Linked DNA regions of Sphaerotilus microaerophilus. The protein of the gene in region 2 interacts with the protein of the main gene of each other region in a pairwise test. Links are inferred from orthologs where the notes say so. Each region holds a gene or a part of one and is shown on either strand. Other genes may lie near its edges. The genes, in order: NGK70_RS16975, ileS and NGK70_RS08810.

Region 1 (2,975 bases), 810 kb from region 2 along the record:
CTTGCGAGACAGTTGGTCCACAGTGACGGCGATGATCACGAGGATGCCGGTGATCAGCACCTGGTAGACGGACGACACGCCCATCAGCGTCAGGCCGTTGCGCAGCACGCCGACGACGATGGCGCCCACCAGCGAGCCGAGCACCACGCCACGGCCGCCGAACAGGCTGGTGCCGCCGAGCACGACCGCGGTGATGGCGTCAAGGTTCTCGGTCTGCCCGGCATTCGGGTCGCCCACCTCGGTGCGTGCCACCAGCAGTAGCGAGGCGATGCCGTAGAACAGGCCAGCCAGTACGTACACGCCCAGCAGCACACGGTCGGTCGGGATGCCGACCAGGCGGGTGGCCTCGGGGTTGTTGCCCACCGCGTAGACGTGGCGCCCCGACGCCGTCTCGCGCAGCCAGAACCAGCAGCCCAGGTAGAGCGCGATCATCAGGATCGTGCCGAAGCTGATCGGCGTGTGGCCGATGTCGAAGGTGCCGCCCAGCCAGGTCATCAGCGGGGGCACGCCGGAGACGGTCTGGGCGGACGAATAGAGTTGCGTGATCGCGAAGGCGATGTTCATCGTGCCCAGCGTCACGATGAAGGGCGGCAGCTTGATGCGCGTGACCAGCAGGCCGTTGATCAGCCCGAAGCCCGCCGTCACCGCGATGCCGCAGAGGATGGCCAGCGGCGCGGGCATGCCCAGATCGACCGCGAACTTGGTCATCACGATGCTGCCCAGCGCCATCACCATGCCGCAGGACAGGTCGATGCCGGCGGTCAGGATGACCAGCGTCTGGCCGATGGCGATCACGCCCACCACCATGACCTGCTGCAGGATCAGCGCGAAGTTGGCGCCGCTGAAGAAGTTGTCGGTCGTCAGGCCGAAGACGATGCAGGCGGCCACCAGGGCGATGAAGGGCCCGAGCTGGCTGATCGGCGGCAGCTTGTCTTTGAAAGTGGTCACGGCGGTCCTCTGCGGAAGGAAAGAAAAAAGGCACCCGCCCAGGGTCGGGCCAACGGCCCGCGTTGCCTGGGGGAGCGCCTTCAGCGCCTGGCGTCAGGAACCGGGCAGCGCACTGCCCGGTGGCCGGGCTGGCTTACTTGTTGCCCCAGCACAGGCTGGTGCCGGTCTTGACGTCCTTGCTCTCGACGCCCGCAACGGCCTTGGCAGCGATCAGCGTCACGCCGGTGTCGACGTAGCCGCTGGCCTTCTTGCCACCCTTGGCGTAGTCGACGCCCGCGGCCACGCCCATGGCGGCCATCTTCAGCGGGTACTGCTGGCTGGTCGCGGCGATCACGCCCTTGCCGACGTTGGCCACGCCTTCGCAGCCGCCATCGACCGAGACGATCAGCACGTCCTTCTCCTTGCCGGCCTTCTTCAGCGCGTTGTAGGCGCCGGCGGCGGCGGGCTCATTGATGGTGTAGACGATGTTGATGCCAGGGTCCTTCTGCAAGCAATTCTCCATCGCGGTCTGGCCCTTCGCCTGGTTGCCGTCGGTGTCGGCGGCGCAGACGGTTTCGGCGGTGCTGGACAGCTCGTTGCTCTTGGCGTCGTTGGCCTTCAGGCCGAAGCCGCTCATGAAGCCGTTGTGGCGCTGCGCGCCCACCGGGTGGCCGGGGAACAGGTCCAGCATCGCGATCTTGGCGGGCTTGCCGGCGGTCGCGGCCTTGGCGTACTGGCCGATCAGGATGCCGGCCTTGTAGTTGTCGGTGGCGAACAGGGCGTCGGCGCCGTCGAAGGGGCTGTCCAGCGCGATCACCTGCACGCCCTTGGCCTGGGCCTTCTTCACCGCCGGGATGATGGCGTCGCCCGAGGAGGTGATCAGGATGGTCTTGGCGCCGGCGGTGACCATGTTCTCGATCGCGGTGATCTGCGCGCCGGTGTCGCCGTCCTTCTTGCCCGAGGCGGTCATCAGCTTGGCGCCGAGCTTCTTGGCCTCGGCCTGGGCACCTTCCTTCATCTTGACGAAGAAGGGGTTGGTCTCGGTCTTGGTGATCAGGCCGATCACCGGCTGGTCGGCGGCGATGGCGGCCGTGCCGAAGGTGGCGATGGCGGCGGCGATGCTCAGGGTGCTCAGGCGCTTCATGGTGTCTCCGTGGGATCGAGGCGGCAGTGGTCTGCCGGCCCGGGACAAGGTGTGTGGATGGGAGCTTGGGAGGGGGACTGGGGTCGTTCGGGAGGACCAGGAGGTTTCCTTTCGACCCTGGACGGCATCTTAGGCAGGCTCTTCATTTAAATCAATCACATTGATTTAGTGATTTCCCCTAGGTCCGGGAGAACCCGGATGTGCCACGATCAGCGCACCTGTTCTGTACTTGCGTCTGGCTGATCGGTACGTTTCGTCCGATAACACACGCTTCGGTCATACAGATCGACCGGGATGGGTCTTCAATTAAATCCAGCGCATGTATCAAGTCATGGTGCTGGCGTTCTCTCAAGGTGCTGCCATGTCCGACAAGTCCCCGATCGTCGTCTGCGGTGAATCGCTGCTCGACGTGTTCCAGAACGGTGAGACCCCGACCGGTCTCACGCTCGATGCCGTCGTGGGTGGCTCGCCGCTCAATGTGGCGATGGGCGTGGCCCGGCTGGGCCACCCGGCGCTGTTCTTCGGCGGCCTGTCGCGCGACTTCCTGGGCGAGCGCATCGAGCGCAGCCTCCGTGCCGAGGGCATCTCGATGGACGCGGTGCTGCACTGCGATGCCCCCACCACGCTGAGCCTGGTCGGCCTGGACGCCCAGGGGGTGCCGAGCTACCGCTTCTACGGGCATGGCGGGGCCGATCGCCAGCTGAGGCCCGAGCACCTCGACCGCCTGCCTGCCGAGGTCGCGGCCTTCCACTTCGGCTCCTACGCCTGCGTGGTGGAGCCCATCGCTGCCACCATCGAGGCGCTGGTGGAGCAGCGCCGCCACCGCAGCGTCATCGCCTATGACCCCAACGTGCGCCTGAACGTCGAGCCCGACCTGGCCATCTGGCGCCAGCGCGTCGACTGG
Region 2 (3,641 bases):
GGCCGCCGCCCTCGGCGCCGACAGCCCGGCGCTGCGCGGGGCGATCTTCGTGCAGGCCGATGTCTGCCGCGCCGACCTGCTGGTCGAGATCGAGGCGCACGGTCTGCCTCGTTAGAATCTGCACACCATGCTGCCGCCTGCGCCGACCCTGCACCCCCACCGCCTGCGCGCGTGCGGTGGCGCGGCCTGCCCCAACGCGACACGGCGCCAGACCACCCGCGACCGAATTCGCTGACCCGGCTGACCGGTCAGCCGGCGGCGCGCTGCCCTTGCGCGCCCCGCTCACCGCCCGCCCGTGCCCACTCCTCGCCCCCGGATGGCCGACCCTGCGCCGCCCCGGGCGCCCCGATTTCCGCGTACCCCGCGATGAGCGCAGCCTCTGTGCTGCGAAGCCCTCATGAACGACAAGACCTCCCCCAAGCGTGACGCCGACGCCAGCGCCGACAGCAAGTACCGCGGCACCCTGAACATGCCCGACACCCCCTTTCCGATGCGCGGCGACCTGCCCAAGCGCGAGCCGGGCTGGGTGAAGGACTGGAACGACGGCGGCCTCTACATGCGCCTGCGCGAGGCGCGCAAGGGCGCGCCGCTGTTCGTACTGCACGACGGCCCGCCCTACGCCAACGGCCAGATCCACATGGGCCACGCGGTCAACAAGGTCCTCAAGGACATGATCGTCAAGAGCCGCCAGCTCGCCGGCTTCGACGCGCAGTACATCCCCGGCTGGGATTGCCACGGCCTGCCGATCGAGAACGCGATCGAGAAGAAGCACGGCCGCAACCTGAGCCGCGACGAGATGCAGGCGAAAAGCCGCGCCTACGCCACCGAGCAGATCGAGCTGCAACGCGGCGACTTCAAGCGCCTGGGCGTGCTGGGCGACTGGGAGCGCCCCTACCGCACGATGGACCCGGCCAACGAGGCCGGCCAGATCCGCGCCTTCAAGCGCGTGATCGAGCGCGGCTTCGTCTACCGCGGCTTGAAGCCCGTCTGCTGGTGCTTCGACTGCGGCTCCTCGCTGGCCGAGTTCGAGATCGAATACGCCGACAAGAAGAGCGACACGCTGGACGTGGCCTTCGAGTCGAACGATGCGGCCGGCCTGGCCAAGGCCTTCGGCCTGGACGCGCTGCCGGCGGGCAAGACCGCCTTCGCCATCATCTGGACCACCACCGCCTGGACCCTCCCCGCCAACCAGGCGCTCAACGCCCACCCCGAGCTGGAGTACGCACTGGTCGACACGCCCAAGGGCGTGCTGCTGCTGGGCGCCAGCCTGGTCGAGAAGTGCCTGGAGCGATTCGGCCTGGAAGGCCACGTGCTGGCCACCGCCAAGGGCGAGGCCCTGCGCGGCCAGGTCTTCCGCCATCCGCTGTACGACTTGCCTGACAGCGGCAACGAGTACAGCTACAGGCGCCTGTCACCGCTCTACCTGGCCGACTACGTCAGCGATGCCGACGGCACCGGCGTCGTGCACTCGGCGCCCGCCTATGGCGTGGACGACTTCAATTCCTGCGTCGCCCACGGCCTGAAGTACGACCAGATCCTCAACCCGGTGCTGGGCAACGGCGTCTACGCCGCCGAGCTGCCGCTCTTCGGCGGCCAGCACATCTGGAAGGCCTGCCCGGTCATCATCGAGACGCTGCGCGCGCACGGCCGCCTGATGGCTACCCAGGCGATCACCCACAGCTACCCGCACTGCTGGCGCCACAAGACGCCGGTGATCTACCGCGCCGCGGCGCAGTGGTTCGTGCGCATGGACGAGGGCGAGGGCGTCTTCACCAAGGACAAGGCACCGCAGACGCTGCGCCAGATGGCACTGGCCGCCATCGACCACACCGGCTTCTACCCCGAGAACGGCCAGGCCCGCCTGCGCGACATGATCGCCAACCGGCCCGACTGGTGCATCTCGCGCCAGCGCTCCTGGGGCGTGCCGCTGCCCTTCTTCCTGCACAAGGATTCGGGCGAGCTGCATCCACGCACGATGGAGATCCTCGACCAGGCCGCCGACATCGTGCAGCAAGGCGGCATCGAGGCCTGGAGCCGCGTGACGGTCGAAGAGATCCTGGGCAGCGCGGACGCCCCGCACTACACCAAGAGCAGCGACATCCTGGAAGTCTGGTTCGACTCCGGCTCGACCTTCCAGCACGTGCTGCGCGGCAGCCACGCCCATGCCTACCCCAACGGCGCCTTCCACGCCCAGGGCCCGGAGGCCGACCTCTACCTCGAAGGCCACGACCAGCACCGCGGCTGGTTCCACTCCTCGCTGCTGCTGGGCTGCGCGCTGTACGGCCGCGCACCCTACAAGGGCCTGCTGACCCACGGCTTCACCGTGGACAGCCAGGGTCGCAAGATGAGCAAGAGCCTGGGCAACGGCATCGACCCGCAGGACGTCTCCAAGAAGCTCGGCGCCGAGATCATCCGCCTGTGGGTGGCCGCGAGCGACTACTCCGGCGACATCGCCGGCGACGACAAGATCCTCGCCCGCGTGATCGACGCCTACCGCCGCATCCGCAACACCCTGCGCTTCCTGCTGGCCAACACCTCGGACTTCAACCCTGACACCGACGCGGTGCCCGCCACACAGCTGCTGGAGATCGACCGTTACGCCCTGGCACGAGCCGCCGAGCTGCAGGCCGAGATCCTGAAGCACTTCGACGCCTACGAGTTCCACCCGGTGGTGAGCAGGCTGCAGGTCTACTGCTCGGAAGACCTCGGCGCCTTCTACCTCGACGTGCTCAAGGACCGCCTCTACACGACTGCCCCCAAGAGCCTGGCGCGCCGCAGCGCCCAGACCGCGCTGTGGCAGATCACGCACGCCATGCTGCGCTGGATGGCGCCCTTCCTCAGCTTCACCGCCGAGGAGGCCTGGGCCACCTTTGCACGTGAGAAGTCCAGCGGCTCGATCTTCACCGAGACCTACTGGCCCTTCGCCACCCCCAACGAGGCCCTGCTGGCCAAGTGGGCGCGCATCCGCGCGATCCGCGACACGGCCAACAAGGAGATCGAGGCGTTGCGCGGCACCGGTGCGGTGGGCGCGTCCCTGCAGGCCACGCTGACCATCACCGCCGGCGCCGACGACGCCGCACTGCTGCGCAGCCTGGGCGACGACCTCAAGTTCGTCACCATCACCTCCGCGGTGACCGTGGTGGACGGCGACGAGCTGAAGGTCACGGTGTCGCCCTCCACCGCGGTCAAGTGCGAGCGCTGCTGGCACTACCGCGATGACGTGGGCGCCGATACCGCGCACCCGACGATCTGCGGGCGGTGTGTGAGCAATCTGCAGGGCAGCGGCGAGTTGCGCACGGTGGCCTGACGGCCTGACCAGCGGGCGAGTTCCGACGCTCCCGCGTCAGAAACTCGCCCGCGACTTGATCAGGAATTGCACCTTCTTCACGTCCGGGCCGGCGTTGACGGGGAAGGCCAGGTCCACGTGCAGCACGTTGCTGAAGGCGGTGCGGGTGCTGACGATGCGCAGGCCGGCGCCGAGGTTGCCGAGCCAGCCGGTGCTCGATGAGCTGGACGAGGTGGAGGCGCCGGCATCGGCGCCACCCCAGGCGCGCCCGACGTCCAGGAAGGCGGCTCCACCGAAGCGGAACAGCTCCCAGAGGTACAGGTCGGTGTAGAAGCGCTCCTCCACGGTGAAGAGC
Region 3 (3,073 bases), 2.8 Mb from region 2 along the record:
CCGTCGTCGCTGCGCTCGATCACGCGCCAGACGCCGGCGAACACCGACTCCTGGATCTGCACCCGCGGCAGGGCGTGGGCCTGGCCGGGGGCCCCCGGCTCGGCCAGCACCTGGGCGCTGACTTCGCCCTCGCCCAGCACCTGGTGGATCAGCGCCAGGTCGTCGGCGCCCAGGACTTCCAGGCGCACGGGCTCGACCGCCTGCCCGGCCAGCAGCGCCTGCAGGCGCGCGTGCACCTCGTGCAGGGCGCGCAGCGCCGGGCCGTGGCCGGCGAAGGCCTCGGGCTCGGGCAGCGGGGGCGGCTGGAAGGTGGCCATGCCCTGCGGCAGGCTGAGGTAGTCCAGGCCTTCGTCTTCGGACTGGCTGCCGGCGCCGAGGGCGACCACCGGGATGGGGAAGGACTTCGGATCGTACGGGAGGCTCATGCGGGGCTCCGGAAGGGATTCGGTCTGCGGAACTCAGGACTCAGTGGCAGGCAGCGCCGGCATCGGCATTCGCCGAGACGACCGGGATGCCGACGGTGGGGGCCCGGCTGATCGGGGCCTCCAGCGCCTCGCCGACCTTGGCCACGTACTCGGTCCAGTCGTGCATGCCGGGCAGGACGGTAACGTAGGCACCGTCGCGCAGGAAGACCAGCGCGGGCCAGCGGTTGCTGCCGAAGCGGCGGGCGATCTCGGTCTCGTGCTCACGGTCGACCACGCCGACGGCGAAGCGGCCCGGGTGGGCGGCCTGCAACTCGGGTAGCACGACGGCCACGTCCAGCGCCTCGGGGAAGCGCACCGGGTCGCCGCTGAGGAAGAGCACGCGGTCACCCGCCTCGGCGAGGAAGGCGTCGAGCGTCTCGGGCGTGATCCAGCGGGCGCCGAACTGCTGGACCAGGCGCTGCTGCAGGGGGTGGGCGGTGTCGTAGCTCATGGGGTGTCTCGGGCAGGGTGGAGTGGCGCTGAGGGCGTCAGCTGCGCGGCGCGGCGCCGGTGAGCGCAGCGAGTTGGTCGGCGCTCATCATCGAAGGCAGGTCAAAGGCCGCCTCGGTGTCGGCAGCGGTGGCGGTGTTGCCGGCCATCACGGCGTCGAGCAGGTCGAGGGTGGCATCGACTTCAGCGGCGCGCTCGGGCGTGATCGCCTCGCGGGCGCCGTCGAGGAAGACCAGCAGCCAGTCACCGGCGGCCGGCTCGTCGACCAGCGCGGTGTTGACGAGGCGGACTTCTCCACGCCCTTGCACCAGCGCGTGGCCGGGCCGGGTCTCGATGACCTGCATGGGGATGCCGATGCACATGGACTGGCTCCCCTCAGGTGGTCGACGCGGCCGCGGCCGGCGTGCCGTCCGGGTGGTTGCCCGGCAGGGTCATCAGGAAGCGTTCGTCGCCGACGCGGCAGGCCAGCCCGGCGTCCGGGCGGCCGGATTCGTAGGCCGCCAGGCCCAGGGTCGGCAGGGTCACGGCCTCCGAGTGGTCGGGCGGGGCTTGGCGGGTGCGGGGCTCGGCGCCCCAGGCGCGCAGCCGGTCCACGCCCAGCGCCAGGGCGTCTTCCATCGCCAGCTTGACGCTCTCGCGCAGGCTGCCGCCGTAGTCCTCCAGCTCCTCGGGCTGGCAGCCGATCAGCAGCACCTGCTCGGGGTAGTGGCCGGTGAGCTGGGCCAGCATCAGCACCTCCTGGAAGCCGGTCTGGTGCAGGCTCATCTTCTTGGCGCCGAGGAACTTGGGCACTTCCTCGTTCTCGACGATCTTGAGCGTGCCGGGCGGCAGGCCGTAGTCCACCGCGTCGAAGATGATGAGCCGCTGCGCGGCCTGCACGTGGTGGATGAGGTACAGGCCCTGGGTGCCGCCGTCGATCAGCTGCACGTTGGGCGCCAGGTCCCAGCGCTGCTGCAGGGCCTCGACGCAGCGCACGCCGAAGCCCTCGTCGGCCCAGAGCACGTTGCCGATGCCGAGCACGACGATGGCGTCTTCCGGATCTTCCAGCAGGGTGTCACGGGTAGGGTGACAGGTGCTTTCGGGCGTGGAGGCAGTCATGGCGTGGATCAGGAGGAACCGCCGGGGCGGAAAAGGAGGGTGTCAGACGCGCAGTTCGCGCGCCGACACCGGGAGGATAGGGGCCGATGGGTGGCTGAACGGCGCAGGGCCTGCCAGTGGTGCCAGCTGTCCCAGCGGGACTGCTGCTCAAGCCAGAAGCCGGCGTCCACCCCGAAGGCCAGTGCGCAGCGGATCGCGGTGTCCGGCGACATCGCGCGCTGGCCCTGCACCAGCTCGTTGACGCGCCGGCGCGAGATGCCCAGCAGGCGGGCGGCGGCGCTCTGGTTGATCGCCAGTGGCGTGAGCACCAGGTGGTCCAGCAGGCGGCCCGGGTGGATCGGCCGGCGCAGCGGCACGCCACGCGGCACATGAAGCCCCTCCACCCAAGCAACCGCCGCGGAACCGGCTCCGCCGGTCCGCTGGCGGTGCCCCCCAGAACCCGGAGGGTTCCCTCCAGGAACGGGGGACGCGCCGAAGGCGCTTCGGGGGGGATTCATGTCACCTCTTGAAGGTGCGGTAGCCGGAGATCATGGTGGACACCATGCTCTGGCGGCCCATGATGTCCTCGCGGATCGCGGCGTAGACGTGCAGCGTCACGAAGATCACCATGCCCCACATGCCCATGCGGTGCCAGGTGTGCAGGTTCTGGCTGTTGTGGTCGAACAGGGTGATCACCCAGCCGAACATCACCTCCTGCCACGATCCCATCTGCGCGCCTTCGCCGTACATCGCGAAGCCGGTGCAGACCATGAAGACCGAGAACAGGAAGAAGCCGAAGAACATCGCCAGGCGCGCCATCGGGTTGTGGCCCACGTACTGGCTGGGCTGCGGGATCAGGAAGGCGTACCACTTCAGCATCGTGATCACCTCGCGCCAGTAGGCCGGCGTGAAGATGGGCAGCACGAACAGCTCATGCGCGTGGTGGTTGCCCACGATGGCCCAGTAGATGCGCCCCAGCAGGCCCACCGCGAACACATAGGCCGCACTGAAGTGGGCGAAGCGGATGTAGCCCATCAGGTAGTGCTCGCTGGCCTCGCCGGGCATCGTCGGCAGCGGCGCGC

Evidence for each region.
Region 1: the proteins of ileS (region 2) and NGK70_RS16975 interact in binary tests that used the Escherichia coli proteins (3 or more experiments, as listed by UniProt). The link is inferred for Sphaerotilus microaerophilus from one-to-one orthologs.
Region 3: the proteins of ileS (region 2) and NGK70_RS08810 interact in binary tests that used the Escherichia coli proteins (3 or more experiments, as listed by UniProt). The link is inferred for Sphaerotilus microaerophilus from one-to-one orthologs.

The regions. Positions count from the first base shown.
Region 1 is NZ_AP025730.1:3,987,048-3,990,022, reverse strand. What follows is about bases 77-2,900. They hold NGK70_RS16975 (sugar ABC transporter substrate-binding protein), read right to left. Parts: upstream 2,072-2,900; coding sequence 1,082-2,071; downstream 77-1,081. Other genes in these bases: NGK70_RS16970 (carbohydrate kinase family protein), read left to right, coding at 2,433-2,900; NGK70_RS16980 (ABC transporter permease), read right to left, coding at 77-948. Also shown: more of NGK70_RS16980, read right to left, coding at 1-76; more of NGK70_RS16970, read left to right, coding at 2,901-2,975. UniProt on the Escherichia coli protein: Part of the ABC transporter complex RbsABC involved in ribose import. Binds ribose. Also serves as the primary chemoreceptor for chemotaxis.
Region 2 is NZ_AP025730.1:4,797,343-4,800,983, reverse strand. Bases 18-3,507 are described here. They hold ileS (isoleucine--tRNA ligase), read left to right. Parts: upstream 18-397; coding sequence 398-3,307; downstream 3,308-3,507. Other genes in these bases: NGK70_RS20475 (BamA/TamA family outer membrane protein), read right to left, coding at 3,344-3,507; NGK70_RS20485 (chorismate transformation FkbO/Hyg5 family protein), read left to right, coding at 18-115. Also shown: more of NGK70_RS20485, read left to right, coding at 1-17; more of NGK70_RS20475, read right to left, coding at 3,508-3,641. UniProt on the Escherichia coli protein: Catalyzes the attachment of isoleucine to tRNA(Ile). As IleRS can inadvertently accommodate and process structurally similar amino acids such as valine, to avoid such errors it has two additional distinct tRNA(Ile)-dependent editing activities.
Region 3 is NZ_AP025730.1:1,997,891-2,000,963, forward strand. What follows is about bases 152-3,073. They hold NGK70_RS08810 (HyaD/HybD family hydrogenase maturation endopeptidase), read right to left. Parts: upstream 2,013-3,073; coding sequence 1,290-2,012; downstream 152-1,289. Other genes in these bases: NGK70_RS08795 (hydrogenase expression/formation protein), read right to left, coding at 152-425; NGK70_RS08800 (thioredoxin domain-containing protein), read right to left, coding at 466-915; NGK70_RS08805 (HypC/HybG/HupF family hydrogenase formation chaperone), read right to left, coding at 953-1,276; NGK70_RS08815 (HigA family addiction module antitoxin), read right to left, coding at 2,021-2,395; cybH (Ni/Fe-hydrogenase, b-type cytochrome subunit), read right to left, coding at 2,511-3,073. Outside these bases: more of NGK70_RS08795, read right to left, coding at 1-151.